3 regions of the Acidovorax sp. Q11 genome follow, and region 2 is predicted to be linked to each of the others. Evidence: predicted binding sites of a transcription regulator. Region 2 holds the regulator's gene; each other region holds the start of a gene.
The links. The regulator sigma-54, encoded in region 2, starts transcription at its own class of promoters, with help from an activator protein. The targets are predictions, from matches to a motif close to TGGCANGNAANCTGCTTT.

Region 1 (9,386 bases), on a different contig from region 2:
GCTCTTCCCAAATCAGCGGCAGCTGCTCCACCCGTGCGCCAAACATGTCCACGCGCGCACCGCCAGTGACCTTGGTGTACAGGCCGTACTTCTTGGCCACCTGGCCCACGGCGATCAGGCCGTCGGGTGTGACCTCGCCACCGGGCATGCGCGGCACCACCGAATAAGTGCCGTCCTTCTGGATGTTGCCCAGGTAATAGTCATTGCTGTCCTGCAGGCTGGCCAGCTCCTTCTTGAGCACGAATTCGTTCCAGCACGAGGCGAACACGCTGGCCGCCACGGGCTTGCAGATGTCGCAACCCAGACCTTTGCCGTGCTTTGCCAGCAGGTCCTCGAAGCTCTTGATCTGCCCCACGCGCACCAGGTGATAGATCTCCTGGCGCGAGTACGCGAAGTGCTCGCAGATGTGGTTGTTCACCGCCATTCCGCGGCGCGCCATTTCGACCTTCATGACCTGGGTGACCAGGGGCACACAGCCGCCACAGGTGGCGCCCGCCTTGGTGCAGGCCTTCATATCGGCGATGGTGCAGGCGCCATTGCCCACGGCCTCGCAAATGCCCCCCTTGGTGACGTTGTTGCACGAGCAGATCTGCGCCGTGTCAGGCAACGCCTCCACACCCAGTCCGGGCTTGGCCTTGCCGTCGCTGGACGGGAAGATCAGGAACTCGGGGTCCTCGGGCAACGTGATGCCGTTGAGCGCCATCTGCAGCAGCGTGCCGTATTCGGTGGCATCCCCTATCAGCACGGCGCCCAACAGTTGCTTGCCGTCTTCGCTGATGACGATCTTCTTGTAGACCTGCCGACGTTCATCCACGTACTGGCAACTGCGGCTGTGCGGCGTCTTGCCGTGCGCGTCTCCGATGCTGGCCACATCCACGCCCATGAGCTTGAGCTTGGTGCTCATGTCGGCACCCACAAAGGCGGCATCAACTTCACCCGCAATGTGGCGGGCCGCCACACGCGCCATGTCGTAGCCCGGCGCCACCAGGCCAAAGGTCTGCTCATTCCAGGATGCACATTCGCCAATGGCATACACATTGTGGTCACTGGTGCGGCAAGCGCTGTCGATGGCCACGCCGCCACGCGGGCCGATGGCCAGCACGCATTGGCGGGCCAGTTCATCGCGCGGGCGGATGCCAGCGGAGAACACGATCATGTCGGTCTCCAGGTAGGAGTCGTCCGCAAACTTCATGCGGTGGCGCGCACGTGCGCCATCCGTGATCTCTTGCGTATTGCGGCCAGTGTGCACCTGCACGCCCAGCTCCTCGATCTTGGCCTTGAGCACGCGCCCACCGCCCTCATCGACCTGCACGGCCATCAGGCGGGGCGCAAACTCGACCACATGGGTCTCCAGGCCCATGTCGCGCAATGCCTTGGCGCATTCCAGGCCCAGCAAGCCACCGCCCACCACCACGCCGGTCTTGGACTTGGCGCCCGAGGCCTGCATGCCCTCCAGGTCCTCGATGGTGCGGTAGACGAAGCAATGCTCACGGTCACGCCCCGGCACCTGCGGCACAAACGGGTTGGAACCTGTGGCCAGCACCAGCTTGTCGTACGGCAAGACCTCCCCACTGACGGAGGTCACGGTGCAGGTGCGCCGGTCGATGGACGCGGCACGCGTCCCGAGGCGCAGCGAAAAGCCTGTGCGGTCAAAGAAGTCTGGCTCGACCAGTGAAAGATCCTCAGCCGTCTTGCCGCTGAAGAATTCGGACAGATGCACCCGGTCGTATGCCGCCCTGGGCTCTTCGCACAGCACCGTCACTTCCACATGGGACAGGCCCGTTTCCGCCAGGCTCTCCAGGAACTTGTGGCCCACCATGCCGTGACCAATAAGAACAATCTTCATGCTTTTCATCCTGCAATGGCCCGGTGCGCCGCTGGGGGGATGCAGGATGTGCGCCTTACCTGCCCAAGCAGGGCAGCGTGGCACCTCACCCTCCGCAGACAACACGGGCGTGGGTTGGAACAACCAAACGATGGGCCAGCATGCCCAACACTCGCTTGGGTTCCGCCATCTTTAGCGGAGGATTTCATGGGATCCCGGGGCAGCATTACCAAGGGATCAGCAAAGTTGAAGCAATATCCGTGCCGACGTTTCACCCCTTGGCAAAAAACGCGAAAACCTATCCAGAGCGAAAACTGGCGCCACCGAAACTGTTTTCTCATGCCCCAGGGCGAAGACGCATCAATGCGGTGCGATGCACTTCCCCAACATGGGGAATCCGCGAAGGCCCAGCATCCGGCGCAGCGCATCGCAAACGGTCGTTTTCTGATTTGCAAACAGCATCAACTCGGGCAGACTGCGAACAAAGCACCTCACCCCCCCACAGGGCCACACTGGTGCCAGGCATCTCATCCCCATCTTCAACAGCAGATCACGACCATGAGCGTAGAGCGCAGAGTCGCCTCAGACCGGCGCAGTGGCAAGGACCGCAGAGAGACGGAAGCAGGCCCCCCCCCACCAACTTTGAACGGCGGCGCAATGTCGAAGCACGGCAACCCGAGCTGACAGAGCTGCATCTGAGCGAGGATGAACTCAAAGCCCTGGGGTTTGCGCCGGGGAAGCCTGCCTCTCAGAAATCGTGACTCAGGCGCCAGCGCAGTGATGGTGGCTGTGCGAGCCCTCCCGCAGCACGATCAAAAACAGAAGGCCGCGCCACCTGAGTCCGAGTGAGTCATCCGCCAGTCAGGACAACGCAGGCGCCATATGTGCGACGTTGCGCCCCCACGGGCAATGACGCTCTTGCCTACAGGGCACTCAGCTGCCAATACCAGGCAGCACGATCACGCGGTGCGCCACCATGTCCAGCGCGGGCCTGGCGTTCCCCTGTTTGTCTGTCCACACACGCGGAGAAAGGCTGCCCGACAGCGCCACAGAGTCGCCGTCTTGCATGGCACGCATTTCGGTGCAGACCGCTGCATCAAACGCAATCACATTGACAAACAGCAGTTCCCCATCAGCGGTGCTGGCACGCACCTTGGCCAAGGTGAAAGTCTTGCCCGCCTTGTCTGTGCGTTGCTCGGTCTCGCCATACAGCCTTCCAGCCACCAGTCCATCAATCATGAAGATCCTTGGCCCGCTGCGGGCGTTGCTTTGTTCCGGCTGCGGCACTTTTGGCCACAGCGCCAATGAAACGGACCATGATCCGTCAGCCCGCACAAGTCGGCATTGAGGCGCAAAAGCAAAAAAGCCCAGAACCTTTCGGTTCTGGGCTTTTGCTAACAATGGTCGGCGTGGCGGGATTCGAACTCGCGACCCCTTGCACCCCATGCAAGTGCGCTACCAGGCTGCGCTACACGCCGACAAGACTTAGATTATATACACAAAAAACATCAACTCAGAGAAAGTAGCGCACGAATCTCAAATAACTCTTTGCGCACTGCGTTGGAGTCCAGTGCGAAGCCTCCCGAAGGAATTGAAAGATCAGTTGCGCTTTCTATCAACATGCTGGGCACCTCGCCATCAAACGACTCCATCGCAACGCCAACCGAAGGCTCTTCACGCGCTGGGTGGGCTAACTCTTGAAGACGGTTTCGGGCTCCGCTGATGGTGAAGCCCTGGTCGTACAGCAGGTCCCGGATACGGCGAATCATGAGCACCTCGTGGTGCTGGTAATAGCGCCGATTGCCGCGTCGCTTCATGGGGCGCAGTTGCGTGAACTCCTGCTCCCAGTACCGCAGCACATGGGGCTTTACGCCGCACAACTCCGCAACCTCACCAATCGTGAAGTATCGCTTGGCAGGAATGGAAGGAAGGGTGGTGCCCATGGAATGCGGATTCAAACCGGAAAGCCGACAAGCGTACTGCAGACGCGCAAATACTGCCAGCCACCAATCTCATCTTGAGAACAAAATCGGTACAAGCTCACACTGCAGCTGCTGTCTGGATCTGCTCCTTGAGCTTGCTGCTGGCATGAAAGGTCACCACCCGGCGCGCCTTGATGGGAATGGCTTCTCCGGTCCGCGGATTGCGCCCCGGACGCGGCGCCTTGGTGCGGATCTGAAAGTTGCCAAAGCCCGATAGCTTGACGTCCTTGCCTTCGACCAGACTCTGCGCGATCAGGTCGAAGAATGCATCGATCATGTCCTTGGATTCGCGCTTGTTCAGACCGATCTGATCGAACAGGAGATCAGCCAGCTGTGCCTTGGTCAATGCCGGAGTCTCCAGGCTTTCGACGGCGAACTCGATCATGGTGTCACTCCCTCTCTCGGTCAATGTCATCATTGTCATCAAACACGCAGACGCGCACCGGTACGCTGCACCAGTTGATCGACGATGGCCTGCACAGCGGCCTCGATCTCGGCTTCGGTCAGCGTGGCCTCGTCGCGGGCCAGGGTCAGGCGGACGGCCAGGCTCTTCTCGCCTTGAGCCAGAGCGCCGACCGGAGCCTCCTCGCCAGCACGCAGCGACTTGGGACGGTACACGTCGAACAGAACAGCAGAGCGCAGCAACCCGTCGGGCGCTGCCTGCTGAACGACCGACACGATCTCAGCATGCGTCACGCGCTCAGCGACGACCACAGCGATGTCACGCTCAACAGCCTGGTGCTTGGCCACCGACTTGAACTGCGGCACCACGCGCTGCAGCACCGCGTCGAGCTCCAGCTCGAACATCACGGGCGCCAAGGGCAAGTCCCAGGACTGGCGCCACTGCGGATGCAGCTCGCCCACGAAGCCAATGGCGCGACCATCAACCAGCACCCGAGCGCAGCGCCCTGGGTGCATTGCAGGATGGGTCGCAGCCTCGAAGCTCGCCTGCACGGGGGCCAGCAAAGCCTCCACATCGCCCTTCACATCGAAGAAATCGATGGCCTGCTTTTCGCGACCCCACTGCAGGGCATCGTTCTGGCCGTAAGCCAATCCCGACACGCGCATGGGCTGGTTGAAGCCTTCGACGGTGGTGTCGGTGTTGCGCACCGTGGCGTCGCGCAGGAACACCCGGCCCAGTTCGAACACGCGCACACGCTGGGCCTTGCGGTCCAGGTTGAACTTCAGAACCTGCAGCAGCGAACCCAGCAGCGTCGAGCGCATCACGCTCATCTGACTGGCGATGGGGTTGAGAAGCTTGATGGGCTGGGCGTTCGCGGCCAGCTCGTGCTCCCAGCGCTCTTCGACAAAGCTGAAGTTGATGGTCTCCTGGTAGCCCAGCCCGGCCAGAGAGCGGCGCACGGCAAACGGGCTGCGCGTGGCCTCGGCCGGCAACTTGGGCGTGATGGGAGCCAGCGGCGGCGTGGTGGGCAGGTTGTTGTAGCCCACCATGCGCGCCACTTCTTCGATCAGGTCTTCTTCGATGGTGATGTCGAAGCGGTACGCGGGCGGCGTGACGGTGAGCGTGCCTTCGCCCTGCACCACCGGCAGGCCCAGGCGGGCCAGCACGTCGGCGCACTGCGCCTGGGCCAGCGGCATGCCGATGACCTTGGAAGCGCGCGCCACGCGCAGCGTGACGGGCTGGGGCACGGGCAGGTTAACAGACTGGTCGTCCATGGGGCCGCAGGCCGTGTCCGGCGTGCCGCAGATGTCGATGACCAGCTGGGTGATGCGTTCGATGTGCTCGACCGTGAGGCTCGGGTCCACGCCGCGTTCGAAGCGGTGGCCGGCATCGGTCGAGAAGTTGAAGCGGCGCGAGCGCCCTGCCACGGCTTTGGGCCACCAGAAGGCCGCCTCGATGTAGATGTGCTTGGTGTCGTCGGACACGGCGGTGGCGTCGCCGCCCATGATGCCGGCGAGCGACTCGACCTGCTGCTCGTCAGCAATCACGCCGACCTTGTCGTCCACGGTGATGGTGTTGCCGTTGAGCAGCTTGAGCTGCTCGCCCGGCTTGCCCCAGCGCACGTCCAGGCCGCCGTGGATTTTGTCGAGATCAAAAATGTGCGACGGCCGGCCCAGTTCGAACATCACGTAGTTGGAGATGTCCACCAGCGGCGACACGCCGCGCTGGCCGCAGCGCGCCAGGCGGTCCAGCATCCACTGGGGCGTGGCGGCGCGCGTGTTCACGTTGCGCACGATGCGGCCGGAGAAGCGGCCGCACAGGTCGGGCGCGCTCACCTTGACGGCGAGCTTGTCGGACAGTTTTGCCGCCACCGCGGGAAACGAAGGCTGCTGCAGCGGCACGCCGGTGAGCGCTGACACTTCGCGCGCAATGCCGTACACACTGAGGCAGTGCGCCAGGTTGGGCGTGAGCTTGAGCGTGAACAGCGTGTCGTCCAGGTTCAGGTGGGTGCGGATGTCCTGGCCCACGGTTGCAGAGGCATCGAGCTCGAGCAGACCGCCATGGTCCTCAGACAGCTTGAGTTCGCGGGCCGAGCACAGCATGCCCTGACTTTCCACGCCGCGCAGCTTGCCGACCTTGATAAGGAATGGCTTGCCATCGTCGCCAGGCGGCAGCTCGGCGCCCACCAGCGCGCAAGGCACCTTGATGCCCACGCGGGCGTTGGGCGCGCCGCACACGATGTTGAGCAAGGCGCCCTGCCCCACATCCACCTGGCACACGCGCAGGCGGTCGGCATCTGGGTGCTGCACGGCTTCTTTGATCTCACCCACCACGATCTTGGTGAAGGGCGGCGCCACGGGGCGCAGCTCTTCCACCTCCAGGCCGGCCATGGTCAGCGTCTCGGCCAGCTCGGCCGTCGAAAGGGGTGGGTTGCAGAACTCGCGCAACCAGGATTCAGGAAATTGCATAGTCGGACTCTTGTTCTAAAGGATCGGCGCGCTGCCGCCTGGCGTGCGCGCGTCGCTAAATCGGCGGGCTTTACTGAAACTGCGACAGGAAGCGGATGTCGCCGTCAAAGAACAAGCGCAGGTCGTTCACGCCATAGCGCAGCATGGTCATGCGGTCCATGCCCATGCCGAAGGCAAAGCCGATGTACTTTTCGGGGTCCAGGCCCATGTTGCGCACCACGTTGGGGTGCACCTGGCCGGAGCCAGCCACCTCCAGCCAGCGGCCGGCCAGCGGGCCGGTCTGGAACTGGATGTCGATCTCGGCGCTGGGCTCGGTGAAGGGGAAGAAGCTCGGACGGAAGCGCAGCACCAGGTCGTCGCTCTCGAAGAAGGTGCGGCAGAACGCCGTGAAGATGACCTTCAAGTCCTTGAAGCTCACGTTCTCGCCAATCCACAGACCTTCGCACTGGTGGAACATGGGCGAGTGCGTGGCGTCGCTGTCCACGCGGTAGGTGCGTCCCGGCGCAATGACGCGGATCTCGGGCATGGGCTGGCCGGCGTCGAGCAGAGTGCGGTGTTTTTTCACATGCTGCACGGCGTGGCGGATCTGCATGGGGCTGGTGTGCGTGCGCAGCAGATTGGGCGCCTCGGGCGTGCCGCCCTCGACGTAGAAGGTGTCGTGCATGGAACGCGCGGGATGGTCTTCCGGCGTGTTCAGCGCGGTGAAGTTGAACCAGTCGGTCTCGATCTCGGGGCCCTGGGCCACGTCGAAACCCATGGAGCCGAAGATGCCCTCGATGCGCTCGAACGTGAGAGACACGGGGTGCAGGCCGCCCTGCCCGCGCTGGCGCCCCGGCAGGCTCACATCCAGGGCCTCGGCCTTGAGCTGGACCTGCAGCTCGGCATCGGCCAGCGCCTGGCGGCGCGCGGTCAGCGCTGCCTCAATGGCCTGCTTGGCGACGTTGATGGCTGCACCACGAGACTTTTTTTCCTCGACGGAAAGCTGCGCCATGCCCTTCATGAGCTCCGTCACACGGCCCGACTTTCCCAAAAACTGCGCCTTGGCGTTTTCCAGATCAGCGGGAGTGGCGCTTTGGGCAAACAGTTGCGTCGCGCTTTCAACCAGGGAATCCAACTCGTTCATATCGACTCTTGAAAATGAACAAGGGCTAGTGCCTTTTCAAGCCCTAGCCCTTGCTGTTATTGCGCAAGCAGCTATCAGAACGATAGCCGCTCATCGTGAACTCAAGCAGCCAGCTTGGCCTTGACTTGCTCCACGATGCTGCCAAAGGCAGCCTTGTCGTGCACTGCGAGGTCAGCCAGCATCTTGCGGTCGATCTCGATGGATGCCTTCTTCAGGCCGTTGGCGAACTGGCTGTAGGTCAGGCCCAGTTCACGGGCAGCGGCGTTGATACGGGCGATCCACAACTGGCGGAACACGCGCTTCTTGGTGCGGCGGTCACGGTAGGCATATTGCCCAGCCTTCATTACCGCCTGTTTGGCGATACGGAAGACGTTACCGCGGCGACCACGGAAACCCTTGGCAAGGGCGAGAACTTTCTTGTGACGGGCACGGGCCGTTACACCACGTTTGACGCGAGGCATGTATGTACTCCTTGTTCGTCGTTAATTACACGCCCATACCGGGCAGCATTTGTGCGATAGAGCCCATGTTGGTCTCATGCACAGCAACTGCACCACGCAGGTGGCGCTTGTTCTTGGTGGTCTTCTTGGTCAAGATGTGACGCTTGAAGGCTTGACCGCGCTTGACGGTGCCACCGGGACGAACGCGGAAACGTTTTTTCGCGCTGCTCTTGGTCTTCATTTTGGGCATATAAATGCTCCTTTTTCATTGTGCTCGTGAGGCGTTTGCAAACCGATCTGCAAACTTGTTGGCCCCGAGCCACTTTTTCGAAAGGCTTTCACCTCTCGTTTGGCAGTGCTTGGACACCACCTTCAAGCACCGCACCTTTTCAGGCGCAGCGCTCAAATCTTGATACTCACCCCACCACCACTCAGGCAGCTGCCCCCGGTGCCGGAGCACCTTCTGCAGCCGGTTTGGCGGCAGGCTTCTTGCGGCCTGGCGCAATCATCATGATCATCTGGCGGCCTTCCAGCTTGGGAAACTGCTCGATGATGATGGTGTCTGCCAGCTCGTCGCGGATGCGGTTGAGCAAGGCAAGGCCCAATTCCTGGTGCGTGATCTCGCGGCCACGGAAGCGCAGCGTGATCTTGCACTTGTCGCCATCCGCCAGAAAACGGCGGATATTGCGCATCTTGATGTTGTAGTCGCCATCGTCCGTCCCGGGGCGGAACTTGACTTCCTTGATCTCAATGACCGTCTGCTTGGCTTTGGCTTCCGCCGCACGCTTTTGCTCTTGGTACTTGAACTTGCCGTAGTCCATGAGGCGGCACACCGGTGGATTTGCAGTGGCAGCAATTTCCACCAGATCCACATCCAGCTCGCCAGCCATGCGCAGGGCTTCCATCAGGCTGACAACACCCAAAGGCTCGTTATCAGGCCCGGAAAGACGAACTTCCGGGGCCATGATTTCACGGTTCAGGCGGTGCTTGCGCTCTTCCCGGTGGCGACGATCACGAAATTCAGTAGCGATGGCTATCTTCCTTGAATCAAAACACTACAATTTTTGTAGCAACAACCGCACAACTGGCAGGCGCCAAAGCATGTTTTAAGGCAAAAATCAGGCTTTGGTGGCGATGTCTTGGGC
Region 2 (9,386 bases):
GCGCCTCTTCGCGGCCCACGGCCATGCCCTGGGCGCGGTCGGCGGCGCGCTCGCTGGCGTTGCGGCCGGCGCTACCTGCGGCAGCAATGCGCTCGCCGTAGGGCGGGTTCAGCAGCATCACGCCGGGCTGGTCGCAGGGCGGCATGCGCTGCAGGGCGTCGCCGCCGCGCAGCTGTACAGCCTCGGCCACACCGGCGCGCTCGGCATTGCGCTGCGCAAAATCGACCATGCGGAAGGCCACATCACTGCCAAAAATGGGCACTGCGCTGGTCTGTATTGCGCTTTCAGCTTCGTTTTTAATAGCACCCCAGACATGCGCCTGGAACGGCAGCAGTTTCTCGAACGCAAAGCGCCGCAACATGCCCGCCGGGATGCGGCAGGCGATCTGTGCGGCCTCGACCACGATGGTGCCGCTGCCGCAGCAGGGGTCGTACAGGGGCTGGGGGTTGTCGCCATGCGGGTCCCAGCCACTGGCGGCGATCATGGCGGCGGCCAGGGTTTCCTTGAGCGGCGCGTCGCCCTTGTCCTCGCGCCAGCCGCGCTTGAACAGCGGCTCGCCCGAGGTGTCGATGTAGATCGTGGCCTCGTCGGTGGTCAGGTGCAGGTGGATGCGCACATCGGGCCACTGGGTGTTCACGTCGGGCCGCACGCCGCTCTTGTGGCGGAAGCGATCGGCCACGGCATCTTTGACCTTGAGGCCCGCAAAGTTGAGGCTCTGCAACGGGCTGTGCTGGGCGGTCACCTCGACCTTGAAGGTCTGGCGCGTGGTGAACCAGATCTCCCAGGCCACATCGCTGGCCATGGCGTAGAGGTCGTTTTCGGAACGGTACGGGCGGTGCGCCAGCTGCACCAGCACGCGCTGGGCCAGGCGGCTGTGCAGGTTGAGCTGCATGGCCTGGCGCCACGAGGCGCGCAGCAGCACGCCACCCCGGCCTACCAGCAGGTCTTGCCCCGTGAGGCCAGTGATGCCATGCACCTCGTCGGCCAGAAAGCCCTCGACGCCCGCAGCGCAAGGAAGGAAAAGTTGGAGTTGGTTCATGTCGATGGGGAGGATACGCGCTCGGGCACTGCGGGGGAACCGGGCTCACCTGCGCGGGCTAACAGCAATTGGCGGATGGATTCGGGGATCAACGCCACCTTGCGGTCGGCCTTGCCGATGAAGACGATGCCGATCTTGCCGCGTGCCACTTCGCGGCCGGAGGTCTTCTCGGTCATGCAGAACACGAGGTCGAAGCCGTAGCGGTTGAAGTCTGCCGGGGCCATCTCCACCCGCATGGTCTCGCCATGGAACCCCTCGGACTTGTACTGCGCCACGATGTCGCCGACGACGATGGACAGGCCGCCCACATCCGCCTCGGGGTAGCCCAGCGACTGGAAGAAACGCACGCGCGCTTCGGACACCAGGCTGAGCAGCTGCGCGTTGTCCAGGTGCCCGCCCTGGTTCACGTGGCTGATGTAGATCTGCAGCTCGGTGGCAAAGCCGAAGTGCGGGGGGAGGTCAAAAACAATGCGGGCCATGGTGGCGGACAGGGGTAGGAAAAAAGGAAGCGGAGAGCACTAGCCTGCGCGGGGAGTGGTGCGCGGCGTGTGCCGCAGGGTGCCTGCAGGGCCACCGGTGGTGGGGCGGCTCAGCACGCCAAGACGCCATGGGTCGCAATGCGGGTTGGTGGCATAAGGACCTTGCAGGCCCCATGCCCCTTGTCTCGTATGCTCTCGGGCAGCGGATTTTACCGGAGCCCCCCATGCGCCCTTTTTATCGGACCCTGCTGACCGTGCTGGTGCTGGCCGCCACGCCCTGGGGCGCAGGCGCCCAGACGCTGTACAAATCGGTGGGCGCAGACGGCAGGGTCGTGTACAGCGACAAGCCCCCTGTGACAGGTGCCGTGGAAAAGACGATGAAGCTGGAGAACCTGCCGGTGAGTGTGGTGCCGGGCGCATCGCCCGCGCCCCAGGCGGCAGCCGCCCCCGACGCGCCGCCAGCCGCAGCCCCCAGGGGCGATGTGGTGCTTTACATGGCGACCTGGTGCGGCTACTGCAAGGCGGCCAAATCCTATCTGGCGGGCAAAGGCATCGCGTATCGGGAGCTGGACATCGACACGCCTTCTGGCAAGGCGGCGTTCAAGCAGCTGGGCGCCAGGGGCGTGCCGGTCTTGCTGACCAACGGCCAGAAGATCGCCGGGTTCACACCCCAGGCGTATGACGCGGTGTTCATGGCACGCAAGTAACCTGGCGGCGGGCGTTCAAGCAGCCCTCGCGCCCTTCAACGCGTTGAGCGCTACAGCGCCTTGCGCAAATTGGCGGGCGCAATCTTGAGCGCCTCGCGGTATTTGGCCACCGTGCGGCGTGCGCATTCAATGCCCTGCTCCTTGAGCATCTCGGCGATCTGGCTGTCCGACAGCGGCTTGGTGGGGCTTTCGGCCGACACGAACTGCTTGATCAGTGCGCGCACGGCCGTGCTGGACGCATTGCCACCGGTTTCCGTGCCCAGGCCAGAGCCAAAGAAGTACTTCAGCTCGTAGGTGCCGATGGGCGTGGCCATGTACTTGGCCGTGGTCACGCGGCTGATGGTGGACTCGTGCAGGCCCAGTTCGTCGGCGATGTCGCGCAGCACCAGGGGGCGCATGGCGAGTTCGCCGTGGGTGAAGAAGTTCTTCTGCCGCTCGACGATGGCGCGCGAAACGCGCAGGATGGTGTCAAAGCGCTGCTGGATGTTCTTGATGAACCAGCGCGCCTCCTGCAGCCGCTGCTGCATGCCCTGGTGGCCCTCGCCGCCCTTGTGGCCGCGCAGCGCGCCGGCGTAGATGTCGTGCACACGCAGGCGGGGCATCACGTCGGGGTTGAGCTGCACGATGAAGTTGTGCTGGCCGTCCCGCCCGTTGGCGCGACCAGCTTTGCGCACGATGACGTCGGGGATGATGATGTTGCGCTCTACATCGACGAACTTGCGGCCGGGGCGAGGCTCCAGGCGGGCGATCAGCGCCATGGCGGCGCGGGTGCGCTCTTCGCCGTCGCCACACAGCTGGGTCAAGCGGCGGATGTCGCGGCGGGCCAGCATCTCCAGCGGCTGCTGGCAGATGGTGAGCGCCGTCTGCACGGTGTCGGGGTCGGCCTCTTCGTCGGCGTCCAGCGCCTTGAGCTGCAGCGTGAGGCATTCGGCCAGGTTGCGCGCGCCCACGCCCGTGGGCTCCAGGCTTTGCAGCAGGCGCAGCGCCACGGTAAAGCGGTGCACCAGCTCCTCGATCTGCTCCAGGTCGTCCAGCCCGGCCAGTGCGATGGCGAGTTCTTCGAGCGGCTCTTCGAGGTAACCGTCGTCGTTCAGGGATTCGATCAGGAAGCGCAGCGCGGCGCAGTCCACCTCGGACAGGCGCAGCGACAGGGCCTGGCGGTGCAAAAAGGCGGTGAGCGATTCGTGCGAGCGGGCCAGTTCGGTGGCGTCGGCGTCGTCGCCCTCCGCATCGTTGCGGGTGCGGGCCGGGGCGTCGCCACCCCACTCGGCGTCGTTGGGCGCCATCTCTACCGTGCCGTCGCCGCTCCAGTCGGGTTCGTCGGCGCCAGGGCCTGGCGATTCGGCATCATTTTGGCCCTCTGCGCCCGCTGTGCTTGCACTTGCAGCTCCTGAAAATATAGCATCTTCAGCGCTGTATTCGTCGGCTTGCGCGGGGGTGTCGGCGGCTTCCAGGCCAAACTCCTCGCGCGGCGCCTCTTCGGCCGTGCATTCGAGGAACGGGTTCTCGTCGAGCATCTGCTCGACTTCCTGCGAGAGTTCGAGTGTGGACAACTGCAGCAGCCGGATGGACTGCTGCAGCTGGGGGGTCAATGCAAGGTGCTGCGAGACGCGCAGCGACAGGCCAGGCTTCATCACATGCGGAAATGTTCGCCCAGGTACACCCGGCGCACTTCGGCGTTGTCCACGATCTCGGACGGCGTGCCCTGCGCCAGCACACGGCCGTCGCTGATGATGAAGGCGTGGTCGCAGATGCCCAGGGTCTCGCGCACGTTGTGGTCGGTGATGAGCACGCCAATGCCGCGCGCCTTGAGGAAACCGATGATGCGCTGGATCTCGATCACGGCGATGGGGTCGATGCCGGCAAAGGGCTCGTCCAGCAGGATGAAGCGCGGCTGTGTGGCCAGGGCGCGGGCGATCTCCACCCGGCGGCGCTCGCCACCGGACAGGGCCATCGCGGGCGAGGCGCGCAGGTGCTGCACGCGCAGCTCTTCCAGCAAGGCCGTCAGGCGCTCCTCGATGGCGTCGCGCGAGAGCGGCTGGCCGTCATCGCCACGCTGCAGCTCCAGCACGGCGCGCACGTTTTCTTCGACCGTGAGCTTGCGAAAAATCGAGGCTTCCTGCGGCAGATACGACAGCCCCAGGCGCGAGCGGCGGTGAATGGGCATGTGGGCCACCGAATGGCCGTCGATGCGGATGTCGCCCGCATCGCTGCGCACCAGGCCCACGATCATGTAGAACGAGGTGGTCTTGCCCGCGCCGTTGGGGCCGAGCAGCCCCACGACCTCGCCTTTTTGCACGACCAGCGACACGTCCTTGACGACCTTGCGGCTGCCGTACGACTTGGCCAGGTGCTGCACCTCCAGGCGGCTGCCGGCCTGGGTGTCAGGGCCGGGATGGACGGGCACTGCGCTCACTTGGAGCCGCCGCCAAGGCTGTTGCTGGGGCGCAGCACGGGTGCGGCGCCGGGGGCGGCCGGCGCAGGCGCTGCAGCACCAGCGGGCGGGTCCTTGGGCGCCAGCACCGCGCGCACGCGGTTGCCGGGGGCCGGGGCATCGCCTGCCGCATTGGTGGCGGGGGCGCGCTGGCCGTCCACGGTGAACACGTCGGTGAGGTTGTTGTAGACGATCACGGCACCCGTGATCTCGTCGCTGAGCGCAGCGCCCCGGTAGCGGCGCAGCTCGGCGCGGGTGATGAAACGCACGTTATCGGCCTTGCCGTCGTACTCGATGACTTCGCTTTCGCCTTCGATGTACTCGTCGGGCGCGCCGGGCAAGGTGTCGCGCTTTTGGCGGAAGAAGGCGCGTTTGCCTGCTTCGGCTGTGACCACACCAAACTGGTAGCCATCGGCATCCTGGCGCACATCCAGCCGCGCGCCGCGCAGCACGATGGTGCCCTTGGTCATGACCACGCGCCCCGAGAACACGCTGGTCTGCTTGAGTTCATCGTGGCGCAACGCGTCGGCCTCGATGTTCATGGGCTTGGCGCGGTCGGCTTTTTCAGCGTGGGCCACGCCATGAAGGCAGGCCAGGGCCGCGAGCAGGAGGGTCGGAAGGAGGCGGTGGTTCATAGGGCACGAATCTTGCAGTTCATTGTAGCCATCCCCACGCGCCCTCCATGAAGAAAGCCCGCATCAGCGGGCTTTCTTCATCGGGTATCCAGGGCCTTTGGCGCTAAGGAGCTTGTGCCCAGGGCAGCCCGGGGCTTACTTTTGCTTGACCAGCGCTTCCACGACCTGGAGCACGTTCTGCATGTTGCCGGCCATGGTGCCGTCCGTGTAGAACTTGCCCGCCACGCCCATGGAGGGCACGCCTTCCACGCCATAAGCGTCCTGCAGCTGCGAGGCGCGGCGGACCTGGTTGGAGACGGTGAACGATGCGTAGACTTCCTTGAACTTGGCGGCATCCACACCCTGCTGGGCTACCCAGGCAAAAATCTCGTCGTCCTTGGCCAGCTTGGCCTTTTCTACATGGATTGCGCGGAACACCTTGGCGTGCAGGGCTTCGAGCTTGCCCATGCCTTCCAGGGTGTAGAACAGCTTTTGCTGGGGCACGAAGCTGGCATTGAAGGCCACAGGCACGCGGCGGATGAAAAGATCCTTGGGCGCGGCCTTGACCCAGGCGTCCAGCGTGGGTTCGAACACATTGCAGTGGGGGCAGCTGTACCAGAAGAACTCGATCACATCGACCTTGCCGGCCGGTGCATCGGGCGCCACGGGCTTGTCCAGCCGCTTGTAGTCCTTGCCCTCCTTGAACTGGCGGGCCTGGGCCAGCGCGGGGGTGGCGACGGGCAGCGTCAGGGCGGAAGCGGCGACTGCCGAAGCAGCGGACAAAGAAAACTCACGGCGTTTCATGGCAAAGACTCTCCTAGTTCAGGTCTGGGGGATGGGAGCCATGCCCCCGCAAAAAGTTCAGCGCCCGAAGTCTGACGCATCAGCGCTGGACGCGCACCAGCGCCGACTCCAGCCCGGCGCCGTCGAGCTTCTCCTTGAGCTGCTCGGCATCGTCGCGCTTGGTGAAGGGGCCCACACGCACGCGGAACACCGCCCGGCCATTTTGCTCACGCTCGCTCACGCGGGCTTCCCAGCCCATCATGGCCAGCTTGGCGCGCTGGGCATCGGCATCGGCCTGGGTGCGGAAGGCACCGGCCTGCACAAAGTAGTCAAACGGGTCCACATTGCCCTTGGCGGCGGCTTTGGCCACGGCCAGGTCGCCCAGCGGGTCGGCACCCGGCTTGGTTTCGGCCTTGGCGGCCTCGGGCTTGCTGGCAGCGGGCTTGGGGGCCGACGCAGCAGCCCGCACCTCAGGCGCAGGTGCTGCAGCCGAGGCCGGCGCCGAAGCGGCAGCCGCTACGGGCGGCGCTGCAGGCCGGGCCGGGTTCTTGCCGTACAGCGGCGAGTTCGGGTCCCAGTTCTTGTTCTTCTGCGACTCGGCGGCGTCCATGTCTGCTGTGCGCCCGCCGCCCTTGTTCAGAAAAGGCACCGGCACCTTGGTCACATACACGGCCACCGCCAGCGCAGCGCCCAGGCCCACGATGACACCGACGATAAAGCCGATGATGGTCCCGCCCGTCTGTTGCTTTTTCATATTGGTAGTAACTGCTTACATTCTGGCTGGAGCTGAAACACCCAGCACGGCCAAGCCATTGTGCAATACCTGGGCGGTGGCGGCGACGAGCGCCAGGCGAGCTTTCTTCACCACTTCGTCGTCCACCAGGATGCGCTCGGCATCGTAGTAGCTGTGGTAGCTGGCGGCCAGGTCGCGCAGGTAGAAGGTCACGTCGTGCGGGGCCTCTCCGTCGGCAGCGGCGGTCAGCATCTCGGGGTATTTGGCCAGTTGCAGCATCAGTGCCTGGGCCTGGGGGCCTTCCAGGGCCGACAGGTCCACATCCTTGAGCGACGCCACATCAGCACCGCCCGCCTCCTGCCAGGCGCGCAGCACCGAGCAGATGCGCGCATGCGCGTACTGCACGTAGTACACCGGGTTGTCGTTGTTCTGCGCCACGGCCAGGTCCACGTCAAAGGTGTACTCGGTGTCGGGCTTGCGGCTGAGCAGGAAGAAGCGCACCGCGTCCTTGCTGGTCCACTCGATCAAATCGCGCAGCGTGACGTAGCTGCCCGCGCGCTTGCTGATCTTGACCTCTTCGCCGCCCTTGACCACACGCACCATGGTGTGCAGCACGTAGTCGGGGTAGCCCTGCGGAATGCCGACATCGGCCGCCTTCAGCCCGGCACGCACGCGGGCGATGGTGCCGTGGTGGTCCGTGCCCTGGATGTTGACGACCTTGGTGAAGCCACGCTCCCACTTGGCGATGTGGTACGCCACATCCGGCACGAAGTAGGTGAAGGAGCCGTCCTGCTTGCGCATGACGCGGTCCTTGTCGTCGCCGTAGTCGGTGGACTTGAGCCACAGCGCGCCGTCCTGCTCATAGGTCTTGCCGTTGGCGACGAGCTTGTTCACCGTGGCCTCGACGCGGCCGCTGGTGTACAGGCTGGATTCGAGGTAGTACTCGTCGAACTGGAGGTTGAAGGCTTGCAGGTCCTTGTCCTGCTCGTTGCGCAGGTAGGCCACTGCAAACTGGCGGATGTTGTCGTAATCCTGAACATCGCCATTGGCCGTGAATTCGCGGTCATCGGCCTTCACCGTAGCCTTGGCCTTGAAGGCCTCGGCGATGTCGGCGATGTAGTCGCCGTTGTAGAAGTTCTTGGCCAGCGGATTCTCGCTATCGGTGGGCCAGCAGTCGTCGCCGGGCTTGAAGCCCTTGGCGCGCAGCTGCGTGCTTTTTGTGAGCGTGTCGATCTGCACACCCGCGTCGTTGTAATAGAACTCACGGTGTACCTTCCAGCCCTGGGTGCTGAACAGGTTGCAAATCGCATCGCCCAGAGCGGCCTGGCGGCCGTGGCCCACGTGCAGCGGGCCCGTGGGGTTGGCCGAGACAAACTCGACCAGCACCTGCTGGCCGTTGCTCGCCTGGTAGCCAAAGCGTTCGCCCGCAGCCAGCACCTCGCGCACCACTTCCTGCTTAGCGGTGGGTTGGAGACGGATGTTCAGAAAACCCGGGCCCGCGATTTCAATGGCGGACACCCAGCGCTGGAAAGCAGGCGTGGCCTCGAGCGCGGTTTTGAGCTGCTCGCCCAGAGCGCGGGGGTTGAGCTTGAGCGGCTTGGCCAGCTGCATGGCTGCGGTGCAGGCAAAGTCGCCATGCGCGGCCACCTTGGGGGATTCAAAGGCCGCCTTGGCGCCAGCGCCGGGGGAGAGGATGTCCAGCTCGGCCGCAAGCGCGGCCAGCAGATCGTGTTTGACAGAAAGCATCGGGGGATTTTACGGGCCGGGCCGCACCCGCCCCGGCGGGCGGGCGCAAGGCGCACTTGCCCAGCACCCAGCCCCTTGCCGCGCGCAGCCAGGACGCAACAGATTGTCAGGAATTCTTTCCACCTGCATCACCGTGTCAGCCACACGTGTCGCCGGTACGTTGTAATCGGGCAATCCGACGCAGGTTGCGTCTGATGCCACCTACCAACGGAGCCCCCATGAAGAAGCTTCTCACCCTGTCTGCCCTGAGTCTGGTCCTTTCGTTCGGCGCTGCGCACGCTGCCGACGCCCCCGCCAAAGCGGCCGCCCCCGCGCCTGCTGCAGCGGCCTCCGCCGCACCGGCGGCAGAACCTACCAAGCAGCAGTCCAAGATGGGCACCTGCAACAAGGAGGCGGGTGACATGAAGGGCGACGAGCGCAAGGCCTTCATGAAAACCTGTCTGAGCAACAAGCCCGCCACGCAGCAAGACAAGATGAAGACCTGCAACGCCGACCCCAAGGCCAAGGCCCTCAAGGGCGATGAGCGCAAGGCCTTCATGAGCGAATGCCTGAAGAAGTAAAGAAGCCACACACCTTGCGCCCTGACACCGGGGCGCAAAAGTAAAAAAGCCCGCAGACCACTGGCCTGCGGGCTTTTACTTTTTGGACGCCCGGGCTTACCAGCCGCGCGCCCAGAACACCGCAATCACCGCTACCACGGGCAGCACATGCGACTGGATCATCACCAGACGGCGCACGTTGGCCACCTCGTGCGCGGGCGGCAAGGCCCCCGTGCTATGCAGGTTCTGGCGCCAGCGGCGAAACGCGGCCGAGGGCACAAACGACAGGAGAATCATGGCCACCACAATGGT
Region 3 (9,386 bases), on a different contig from region 2:
CCACCACCCCCACCAGGCCCAGGTGCACGCCCAGGTAGCCGCCGGGTAGGGCGAACGCGTTCACCGTGCGGTCCCGTCCCAGCAGAATCTCCCAGGCGAAGCGCTCCTCCAGCTCGGCAGAAAGCTCTCCGCGCGCCCGGGCCGCCTCCATCAGCGGCTGCCAGATGCCCTGCACATAGTCTGCGATGACAGGATCATCGATGTAGTCGGGGTCCCGGTACAGCTCGCGGATGATGCGGTCGCCCAGGCGGCGTTCGGCGCTGGTGGTGAGGTCGCCGCTTTCGCCGAGGGTGGGCAAATGCGACTGGGCATGGGCTGGGAAAACCAAGCAAATTGCCATAATATTTATAGCAATCAAAGCATGACTAGCGCGCCAGAAAAGCGAAAAAATATCAAGAACAGCAAGGGGATGGGGCCGAAGTGGGGCGGCAAGCCCCCGGGACCAAAAGCGATTCCGCATGCCCGTATGATGCCCTGAGCCACCGATTGTTTCGTAACAACAACCATTTGCGACCCACTGCCATGTCTTCCCTCACCCACTTCGACGCCCAAGGCCAAGCCCACATGGTGGACGTAGGCGCCAAACCCGCCACCCACCGCATCGCCGTAGCGACTGGCCGCATCGAGATGCAACCGGCAACCCTGGCCATCATCGAGGGCGGCACGGCCAAGAAGGGAGACGTGCTGGGCATTGCCCGCATCGCAGGCATCATGGCCGCGAAGAAAACCAGCGATTTGATTCCGCTGTGCCATCCGCTGGCGTTGACGCGGGTGGCGGTGGAGCTGGAGTCAGTGCCCGCCGAAAACGCTATTCAATGCACGGCCACTGTTGAGACGGTGGGCCCCACCGGTGTGGAGATGGAGGCGCTGACGGCGGTTCAGGTGGCCTTGCTTACCGTTTATGACATGTGCAAGGCGGTGGATCGAGGAATGGTGATTCATGGCGTCCACGTGATAGAGAAAAAAGGTGGAAGGTCGGGAGCATGGACGGTAAGTTCTGAATCACCCCGGTTGTGAATTGAGTCGCTCGTGATGATTCAGTGGACTGCAAGGATGGTTGCTCTTTTGGCTGAACTCAGGTGTTGAAAAATGCGATTGAAGCGGCTCTTGGTCTAAAATTCAAAAGCCATCACCTTTCAAAAATCCTCGAATCATTCCTTTGTTGTCCAAAATAGCAATCCAATCGCGTCGCGCAACAACGGGTAAGTAAAAAAAATCATCATAATTAGAATCATTTAGATTGATTATTTTTTTTGCGGCGCTTTCTTGTTGTGGAAATTTTTTCAGGAAATCACGTAAATTTTTAGCTCTCTTGAGGGATTTTGCAGCAGCGTCCCCTTCATAGCGAATATAAAAATCTGCGCGTTCGGCATAGTCTCTACCCCCTTGCACGGACTCGAACATCACTTCTTGGCGCTCTCGTGCGTCTTTAGGATCTCGGATTGCAATGACCATTGGCCCTGCATTCCAACGCGGGCGTAGTGCTTCTTCCAGGTTAGCCACTTTAGTCATTTCCAGTTCTGGCAGTGTAATGACTTTAAATCGATCTACCTCTTGAACCAAATATACTGGACGTGCATGCCATAGGATATTCAATCCATATGAGAGCGCTCCCAGTTGAATGATAAAAATAAATCCTAAATCTCGCCACAATTCTGATCGTGGTTTCTTGGGGTCAAAAACAACTGCCGTGAGCATTGGGCCACAGACGATATCGATGGAAATTATCAACAAAAATAAATCCCGACCCCCGGCGAAATCCCCATATGGATGTGGATACCATAACCCAAAAACCAACGCGGCAGCCATTAACCCAATTATGAGGCTGCATATCAAATGAAAACCTGATGCACGCAAAGCTGACTGCAGTCGCAGGGATTCAGTCACTAACATTTCATTAAAAGATAAAATCCAAATAAAAAGAGCGCCGAAGCGCTCTTTTTATTTGTCTAATTAGCGGCACTCAGCAGGTGCAAAGCGAACGGGCAGCGTGGGGCCGCCAGCCACGGCCAAAGTGGCGCGTGTGGCGATGCCGAAAGCATAGCAATCCCAGCGCAGATTCACTGTAGCAGGCGTGCTAGCGGTTGCAGTACCAGCCAGCGCAGCACCGTTGGCTGTTACGTTCAACACCAAACGATTCGCAGCAGCAGGCTGAACCACTGGCAGGTATCCAATAGAGATGTGACCTGCAGCTTGGGCAATGCCAATTCCGAGCGAATTTGCAGTTGCAAATGCAGTTTGCAACTCAGCAACCGTGCAAGCGCCAGCAGCGGCGCAGGCTGTTGCGCCAACAGAGCGGGTCGCTACGGTGCCGCCATAACCCGCGCCGAAGGCGTTACCGTTTGCATTGTTTTCGCCAACAGCTAGTTTTGCTGCACCTGCAAGTGCCAAACCTTCAGTAACACGTGCGCGCACCGTATAGTCTTGGTAAGCAGGCAGTGCCACAGCAGCCAGAATACCGATGATCGCGACAACGATCATCAGTTCGATCAGGGTAAAACCCTTTTGGATAGAGCGCTTCATAAAAAACTCCTAAGAAAAGTTGCAAATGCGCAGTTGCTATGCAATCTGCGTGCCTACCGAGCCGGGCTGCATCGGGCGGCTGCTCGACTGCGTTGCCCAGCCTCGCAACAGGCAACTTGCACCCCTGTGAGGGGGTGACGAATCAGCAAAGTCAAGCATTTGACGAACAAACCTTGGCAAAGAAGCGTGTTCTTCAAAATTGTTCACAAACCTCCCAGGAGGCAGGTACTTGATCGATCTGGTGTACGTCAAAAAAAGCCCCTTCAAACCCCAATGTCTTACATTTTTGTCAGCCAGTATTGTCAAGCCGGTGCCTCAAACCTCCAGCGCTTGGCCCGCAACCAGCCACCGGATGTCATGTGGGCGCAGAGAGCCGCTTGTGCCATCCAGCTGCCGAATTTCCTCCATGATGAGTTCGGTCTCTGAAGGCTTGGTGTGTGTGATGTAGATGGGAAAACTATTTGAGGGATCGATATGCGCCAACTCCTGGGCCAGCGTGTCGGGCGACAGGTGCAGGCTGCGGCGGGCAAGATCGCGTTCGCGGTTGCTGAAGGCGGTTTCTATGACGAGGTAGCTCACGGGCATCGCGTTGACCCGGTCCCAGAACGGCTGGTTGCGTTCGGTGTCGCCGCTGAAAACCCACCAGCCCGTGTGCCCGCGCACGGCGAAGCCGACGGCGGGCACGGTGTGGCGCGCGGGGAATGCTTCGATTTCAGTGCCATCAATCGTCATCAAATCGCCAGTCTTGAACGGCTGGTATTGAAGGAATGGTGATGCCTGCGACGGAATGGTGCTGAAGTCCGGCCAGATGATGTTGTTGAACACATGGGCCTGGAGCGCCTCGATGGTGGCTTGTAGTGCGTGAACCTGCACGGGGCTGCGGCGCAAGGATGAGACCGAATCCAGCATCAGCGGCAGTGCGGCGATGTGGTCGAGGTGGGAGTGGGTGAGGAGCACATGGTCGATGCGGCTCATTTCCTCCAGGGTCAGATCGCCCACGCCGGTGCCCGCATCGATAAGGATGCGGTCTCCAATCAAGAACGATGTCGTGCGACAGTCCTTGGCGATGGCGCCGGAGCAACCCAGCACGCGAATCTGCATGTGAAGCCTTCCCGCTTTTTGCTTGCTCGCCTACTTGGTATCGAAGTTGGTGGCGCTGTCCCAGTCTGGGTTGTAAGGCAACAACCGAAAGCTGGCCACGCGCTCGGCGTACAGCGCATGCAACACGGCGTGGGGATCAAACCCTCTCAGCCGCGTCAACAGTGCATCACATTGTGCCCATTCCTGGGCGGCATAGGCTGCGAGAAATTGCGTCCACACCTCCAGCTCTTCCGCTTGGCGATGTGGTAGCTGGTCCAGTTTGGCCAGTGGCTGGTAGATGGGGACGGCCTGGGCCTTGCCTTTGACGCGGACACGGTCCATCTGTTGCCAGGCGAATTGGGGGGCCAGCGATTTAGCGCTTTCGCTCACCACAATGGCGGTCCCATAGTGTTTGGACAGGCCTTCCAGCCGTGAGCCCAGGTTCACGGCATCGCCGATGACGGTGTAGGCGCGGCGGATGTCTGAGCCCATGTCGCCGACGCACATGACACCGGTGTTGAGCCCGATGCCCACCCCGATTTCAGGCAGGCCACGCTGTCGGTGGTCGGCGTTGATCTGCCCAATGGCCTGGGCCATCTCCATAGCGGCCGATACTGCCAGGTGGGCGTGGTCCGGGGTGGCGACGGGAGCTCCCCAGAAGGCCATGACGCAATCGCCCATGTATTTGTCGATGGTGCCCCGGTGGCTGCGGATGATGTGGGTGAGTTTGCTGAACACCTCGTTGAGCAGCGCCTGCAGCTGCAGTGGCTCCATGCGCTCCGACATAGCAGTGAAGCCGCGCATGTCGCAGAACATCACCGTCAATTCGCGGTTAGTGGCCTGCATGCTGTAGTGTTCGGGCTGCTTGACCATCTCGGCCACCAGTTCGGGTGGCACATAGGCGCTGAACAGGGTGGCCAGTTCGCGCTTGGAGCGGCTTTCCACAAAGTAGCCATAGGCCATGTTGAGTGCAAACGCCAGCAGCGCCATCACCACAGCGGTGGCGAGTGGTAGAGCCAGCCCATGGGCCAGATAGAGCCAGAGGTTGAGGCCCACCAGCGATGCCACCACACCGCCGCTGAGCAGCACGGCTGCGGACGCTGACAGCAGGGGCAATGCCACGGCCAGCAGCAATCCGGCACACAGCAGTTGCAAGGCATCAAATCCTACGGCGTAGTCTGGCCGCACGATGTTCTTGCCGTCCAGAAAGGCCGAGAGCACATTGGCGTGCGCCTCGACGCCCGGATAGGTCCTGCCGACCGGGGTCACCCGCAGGTCCAGGAGGCCGGGGGCGGTGGAGCCCACCAGCACCAGCTGGTCTTTGAGTTGGCCTGGCGAAAGCTTTCCCTCCAGAACATCCGAAGCCGAGACGTACCGGAACGAGCCACCCCGGGCGTCACCCGGGCCCCGGTAGGGGATGAGGGTGGCCAGCTGATCATCCACGGGCAGGGCCAAGGCGCGGCCATCGTCGCGCAGCACAATGCTCTGCAGTGCGTCGTGCGAGCCGTTGGGGACTGGGTTGGCGAAGCCCGGGTGGATGTCTGGCGAGCCAATCACGGCGCGAAACATGGCCAGGGCCAGGGATTCGTAATACTGCCCCTGGTACTCGGCCAGCAGCGGGAGGGAGCGCACCACGCCATCCTCATCGGTGATCGAATTGAAGAACCCGGCGGTGGGTGCGGCGGCGGCCAGGCTTTCGATGTTGCTGCTGTAGCCTTTCCACGATGTGGCGATCAGTGGCAGGCCACGCAGGCGGTCCAGTGGCAGCGCGGGCGGGGGGAGTGCCCCCTTGGTAATGCCGTCGCGGTCATCGCCTGATAGGTAGTAGCCCAGAACCACTGGGCGGCCTTGCAGTGATTGCGCGAACAGTGCGTCGTAGTTCAGCGAGGGTGCGAGACGTTCCAGCTGCTCTTGAAACCCGGTTTGATTGCGCAATGGGCCCTGGGCCAGCTCGCGCAATGTGGACAGGCCTGAGCTCTCGTCCGCCTCGGCGAACACCACATCGAACCCCAGTACGGATACCTGCTGCCGCTCGAACAGTTCGCGCGCCAGGGCTGCCAGCTTGTCGCGCCTCCAGGGCCACTGTCCGATCTGGCCCAGGCTTTTTTCGTCGATGTCGATGATGACGATGCGCTCGTCCAGCGTGCGGGGCATGGTGACCCGCAAACGCGTGTCATAAATAATGTTGTCCAGCCGCTCCAACACCTGGAGGTGGAGCACATCCGAGATGTGCAGCAGCGCAAAAACCAGCGGTATCAGGGTGACGGCAATGCGCCGCCAGCGGCGCAGAAACAGGTGCGAGAGCTGCTGTCGCATGGGCCTGGCCGCATGGGGGTGTCAGTGGTCGATAGCGGTGCTGATGCAAATGCCACGAGGGCGCCGCACCAGCGCCGATCGTCAGCCTTGTTCGAACTGCATCTCGGTGCCGGCCAGTTCCAGCCGGTCTCCATGCTTGAGCGGCACGGGAGACGCGCCGATGGAGGCGCCGTTGAGCAGCGGCATTTCAGGGCCCTCCACATGGGCCAGCACAAAGCCCTGGTGGCGCTTGGTGATGGAAGCAACGGCCACGCCGGGCTTGCCGATGGTTGTCACCACCTTTTGCAAAGACACCTCACGTCCTGCTGCCGCGCCCGACATGACGCGGATCACAGCGGCGATGGGGGCGGGCGCTGCCGGGACAGGCCGTGCCGCTGCGCCCACGGGGGGCACCATGCCCGGCTTGAAGATCATGGTCTTTTCGAAGTTCTGGCCCTCGGCTTCCTGCAGGAAGCGAATCTTGTACTTGCCCACTTCGATCGTGTCACCGTTGCGCAGATCCTGGCGCTTGACGGCTTTGGCATTCACATAGGTGCCGTTGGTGCTGCCCAGGTCTTCGATTTCGACCTCGTGTTCTGCCATGTGGATCACGGCGTGCTCCCCGCTCACGGCGAGGTTGTCGATCACGATATCGTTGTACGGGCGTCGGCCGAGCGTGGTCCGCTCCTTGGTCAGTTGCACTTCCTTGATGACGACCCCGTCGATTGAAACGATCATTCTCGGCATGATCCACTCCTGATGTGATGAATTGTTGTGGTTTGGGCCGTTCAGGCGGCCCCTAGCAATCGGGACATGAGGCCGCGCTTCTTGCCTCCCGCAGCGGCCTGCACCAGCAGCACGCTCACGTTATCACGCCCGCCGTTCGCGTTGGCGGTGTCGATGAGCAATGTGGCTTTTTCTTCCAGCGCAAGCTGCGCACGCACCATCTCCGCAAGGTCGGGGTCGGACACCATGTCCGTGAGCCCATCCGAGCACAGCAGGAAGAGGTCATTGGCGGCCACCTGGAACTCGTTGACTTCCATCATGACGTTGGGCTCGACCCCCAAGGCACGGGTCACCAGGTTGCGGTTGGACGATAGCGCCGCCTGCTGGGCTGTCAGCAGGCCTGCGTCTATCTGCTCTTGCAGCCACGAGTGGTCCCGCGTGATCTGCTGCAGCGCACCATCCCGCAGCCGGTAGCAGCGCGAGTCGCCGATGTGCCCGAGGATGAGGCGGCTGCCATGGAACACGGCGACGACCAGGGTGGTCCCCATGCCCGCATATTGGGGGTTCGACAGCGATGCACCCAGGATGGCATGGTTGGCATTCTCCACGCAGATTTCCAGCGCACGCCGCACATCGGTGGATTGGGGCGTGGTGCCCGCCTGGGCCAGCCAGCGGGCCATTTCGGTGCGGATGAACGTGGTGGCCATGCCACTGGCCACTTCTCCGGCGTTGTAGCCGCCCATGCCGTCTGCGAGTATGGCGACCTGCGCTTCGCGATCGACCGCCACCGCATCTTCGTTGTTGGTGCGCACCCGGCCCTTGTCGGTCCGCGCGAAAAATTCGTAGGTCATGGATGTGTGGGCGAGCGTCATTGGGCGCCTGAAACGGGCGGGGTTGACGCTCCCCGCACGGCGGGGGGATCCATCACGGTTTCCTGAAAATCCGTCATCTCATGCCCTGTTGCATCGCGGTCCGCATCATAGACCACTGTTTCGGGCGCGGGCAGGCTCTCGGCACCGGCTGTTCCAGCGGCAGCCTGCCGCAGATCGGCGGCAAACTGGCGGCCTGTCTGGTAGCGGGCCTCCGGGCGTTTTTGCAGGGCCAGCGCCACCACCCGGGCGACGGCAGGGGAGAGGTCGGGGCGCAACTCGCGGATGTCCGGCGCGTCCACACTGGCGATCTTGTGCATCAGCTCGGTCATGGAGGCGCCCCGCAGCGGAAGGGTGCCGGTCAGCAGCTGGAACAGCGAGATGCCCAGCGAGTACAGGTCCGACCGTCCGTCCACCTTTTTCCCGGCGAGCTGCTCCGGCGACATGAAGCTGGGGGTGCCGAGCACCAGTCCCGTGCGGGTCTTGCTGGAGTCGGTAATGCGCGCAATGCCAAAGTCCGTCACCTTCACCGCCTGGGTGGGGCTGTCAAACATGATGTTGGCGGGCTTGATGTCGCGGTGCACCACGTTGTGGGCATGGGCGTAGTCCAGCGCATCGGCCACACACGCGGCAATCGACAGCACAGTGGCCACGGGCAGCAAATGTTCCTTCGCGCAGGCATGGGACAAATCCCGGCCTTTGAGAAACTCCATCGCGATGTAGGCCAGGTCATGCTCTTCGCCTGCATCGAAGATGGTCACGATGTGGGGGTGCTGCAGGCGCCCGGCTGTCTCGGCTTCGCGGAAGAACCTGGCCCGCGCATCGATCAGCGCATCGCCTTCGAACTCCTGGCCCAGGGCCAGGGTCTTGATGGCTACCACGCGCCCGATTTTTGGGTCCCGCCCCAGGTACACGACGCCCATGGCCCCTTTGCCGATTTCCCGGTCGATCTGGTAGCGACCCAGCATGGGCATGCCCAGCGTGGCGTCACCTGGGAGCCGTGGGCTGGCGGCGACGCCCTGGGGGGGAATGGACGCAGGCTGGCTGTTGGGGCCGCCGCTGTCGGCCTTGGCGCGTGCCCGCTTGTAGCGGCTTCGCGTGTCTTTGTATTGCCGGTTGTGCCGCAGGATGTGTTCGTAGACTGCCTTGGCCTTGGCGAAGTTGCGTTTGCGTTCGAAGTCTTCGGCCAGGTGGTACAGGTTGTCCAGCAAGGCGTCGCTGGCGGGCACTTTGCGCAGCCGCTCAAACGCCATGTCCAGCTGGCCCTGTCCGTGCAAGGCCAGTCCCATCATCCGGTCCGCCTCTGCGGCTTCGGTCGATGCTGGGCGGCCCCGGCCGCTTTTCCATCCGAGCAGCAAGCTCGCGGCGATTCCTGCAGCGAGCCCGATGGCAGGCAGCGCCAGCGCAACCCACAGGCCCGCGTAGTGCAGCAGCCCCCACCCGGCGGCTGCGAGTGCCAGCACCAGCGCTGCGCCAACACCCAGCGCAACAGGCGCCCGTACCCGGTGGGTCAGCAATGCCACGTACAACAGCGCGCCCGCCGCCACCAGTCCCGATACCCAGAGGCCCCAGGTGGGTTTCTGCACGCCAAGGCCCTGCCGGATCGAGGACACGGTGCGCGCCAGCGTCTCAACGGGGTACAGCGCGCCTTGCCCCCCCTGCGGCGCCAGTGCCTCGGTGTTGCTGCCCACCAGCACAATCTTGCCCTTGAAACTGCTGGCAGGCGTTTTGCTGTCGAGCACGCTGCTGAAGGAGTGTGTAGGGAATGCCGGGCTGTCGCCCGGTACCGTTTGCACACGCGGTTGCATCACGGCGGTGGCATCTGTTGCAATGAGCAGCCCTCCCAGGCGCAGCCCGGGGGGCATGTCCTGGGTCTGCAAGTCACTCGACCCC

Region 1: a site for sigma-54 is predicted at 2,074-2,091, ahead of nirB (nitrite reductase large subunit NirB). Genes of this name have one in related genera too.
Region 3: a site for sigma-54 is predicted at 2,561-2,578, ahead of ACYZGB_RS00805 (pilin). Genes of this name have one in related genera too.

What each region holds. Positions count from the first base shown of each region.
Region 1 is NZ_JBUDZG010000008.1:59,318-68,703, reverse strand. It holds gene nirB (nitrite reductase large subunit NirB) at 1-1,846, opposite strand, end outside; gene ACYZGB_RS09255 (single-stranded DNA-binding protein) at 2,759-3,064, opposite strand; tRNA gene ACYZGB_RS09250 (tRNA-Pro) at 3,227-3,303, opposite strand; gene ACYZGB_RS09245 (MerR family transcriptional regulator) at 3,334-3,768, opposite strand; gene ACYZGB_RS09240 (integration host factor subunit alpha) at 3,866-4,192, opposite strand; gene pheT (phenylalanine--tRNA ligase subunit beta) at 4,231-6,678, opposite strand; gene pheS (phenylalanine--tRNA ligase subunit alpha) at 6,749-7,801, opposite strand; gene rplT (50S ribosomal protein L20) at 7,903-8,262, opposite strand; gene rpmI (50S ribosomal protein L35) at 8,288-8,491, opposite strand; gene infC (translation initiation factor IF-3) at 8,673-9,278, opposite strand; gene thrS (threonine--tRNA ligase) at 9,360-9,386, opposite strand, start outside.
Region 2 is NZ_JBUDZG010000007.1:173,152-182,537, forward strand. It holds gene ACYZGB_RS08835 (THUMP domain-containing class I SAM-dependent RNA methyltransferase) at 1-1,039, opposite strand, end outside; gene ACYZGB_RS08840 (acyl-CoA thioesterase) at 1,036-1,518, opposite strand; gene ACYZGB_RS08845 (glutaredoxin domain-containing protein) at 1,743-2,225, shown strand; gene ACYZGB_RS08850 (RNA polymerase factor sigma-54) at 2,276-3,859, opposite strand; gene lptB (LPS export ABC transporter ATP-binding protein) at 3,859-4,641, opposite strand; gene lptA (lipopolysaccharide transport periplasmic protein LptA) at 4,638-5,294, opposite strand; gene ACYZGB_RS08865 (thiol:disulfide interchange protein DsbA/DsbL) at 5,430-6,077, opposite strand; gene ACYZGB_RS08870 (SPOR domain-containing protein) at 6,157-6,810, opposite strand; gene argS (arginine--tRNA ligase) at 6,826-8,535, opposite strand; gene ACYZGB_RS08880 (PsiF family protein) at 8,754-9,095, shown strand; gene ACYZGB_RS08885 (DUF2214 family protein) at 9,192-9,386, opposite strand, start outside.
Region 3 is NZ_JBUDZG010000001.1:157,017-166,402, reverse strand. It holds gene ACYZGB_RS00820 (M48 family metalloprotease) at 1-340, opposite strand, end outside; gene moaC (cyclic pyranopterin monophosphate synthase MoaC) at 523-1,017, shown strand; gene ACYZGB_RS00810 (pilus assembly protein) at 1,120-1,893, opposite strand; gene ACYZGB_RS00805 (pilin) at 1,954-2,523, opposite strand; gene ACYZGB_RS00800 (MBL fold metallo-hydrolase) at 2,839-3,624, opposite strand; gene ACYZGB_RS00795 (CHASE2 domain-containing protein) at 3,655-5,919, opposite strand; gene ACYZGB_RS00790 (FHA domain-containing protein) at 6,001-6,645, opposite strand; gene ACYZGB_RS00785 (Stp1/IreP family PP2C-type Ser/Thr phosphatase) at 6,687-7,475, opposite strand; gene ACYZGB_RS00780 (CHASE2 domain-containing serine/threonine-protein kinase) at 7,493-9,386, opposite strand, start outside.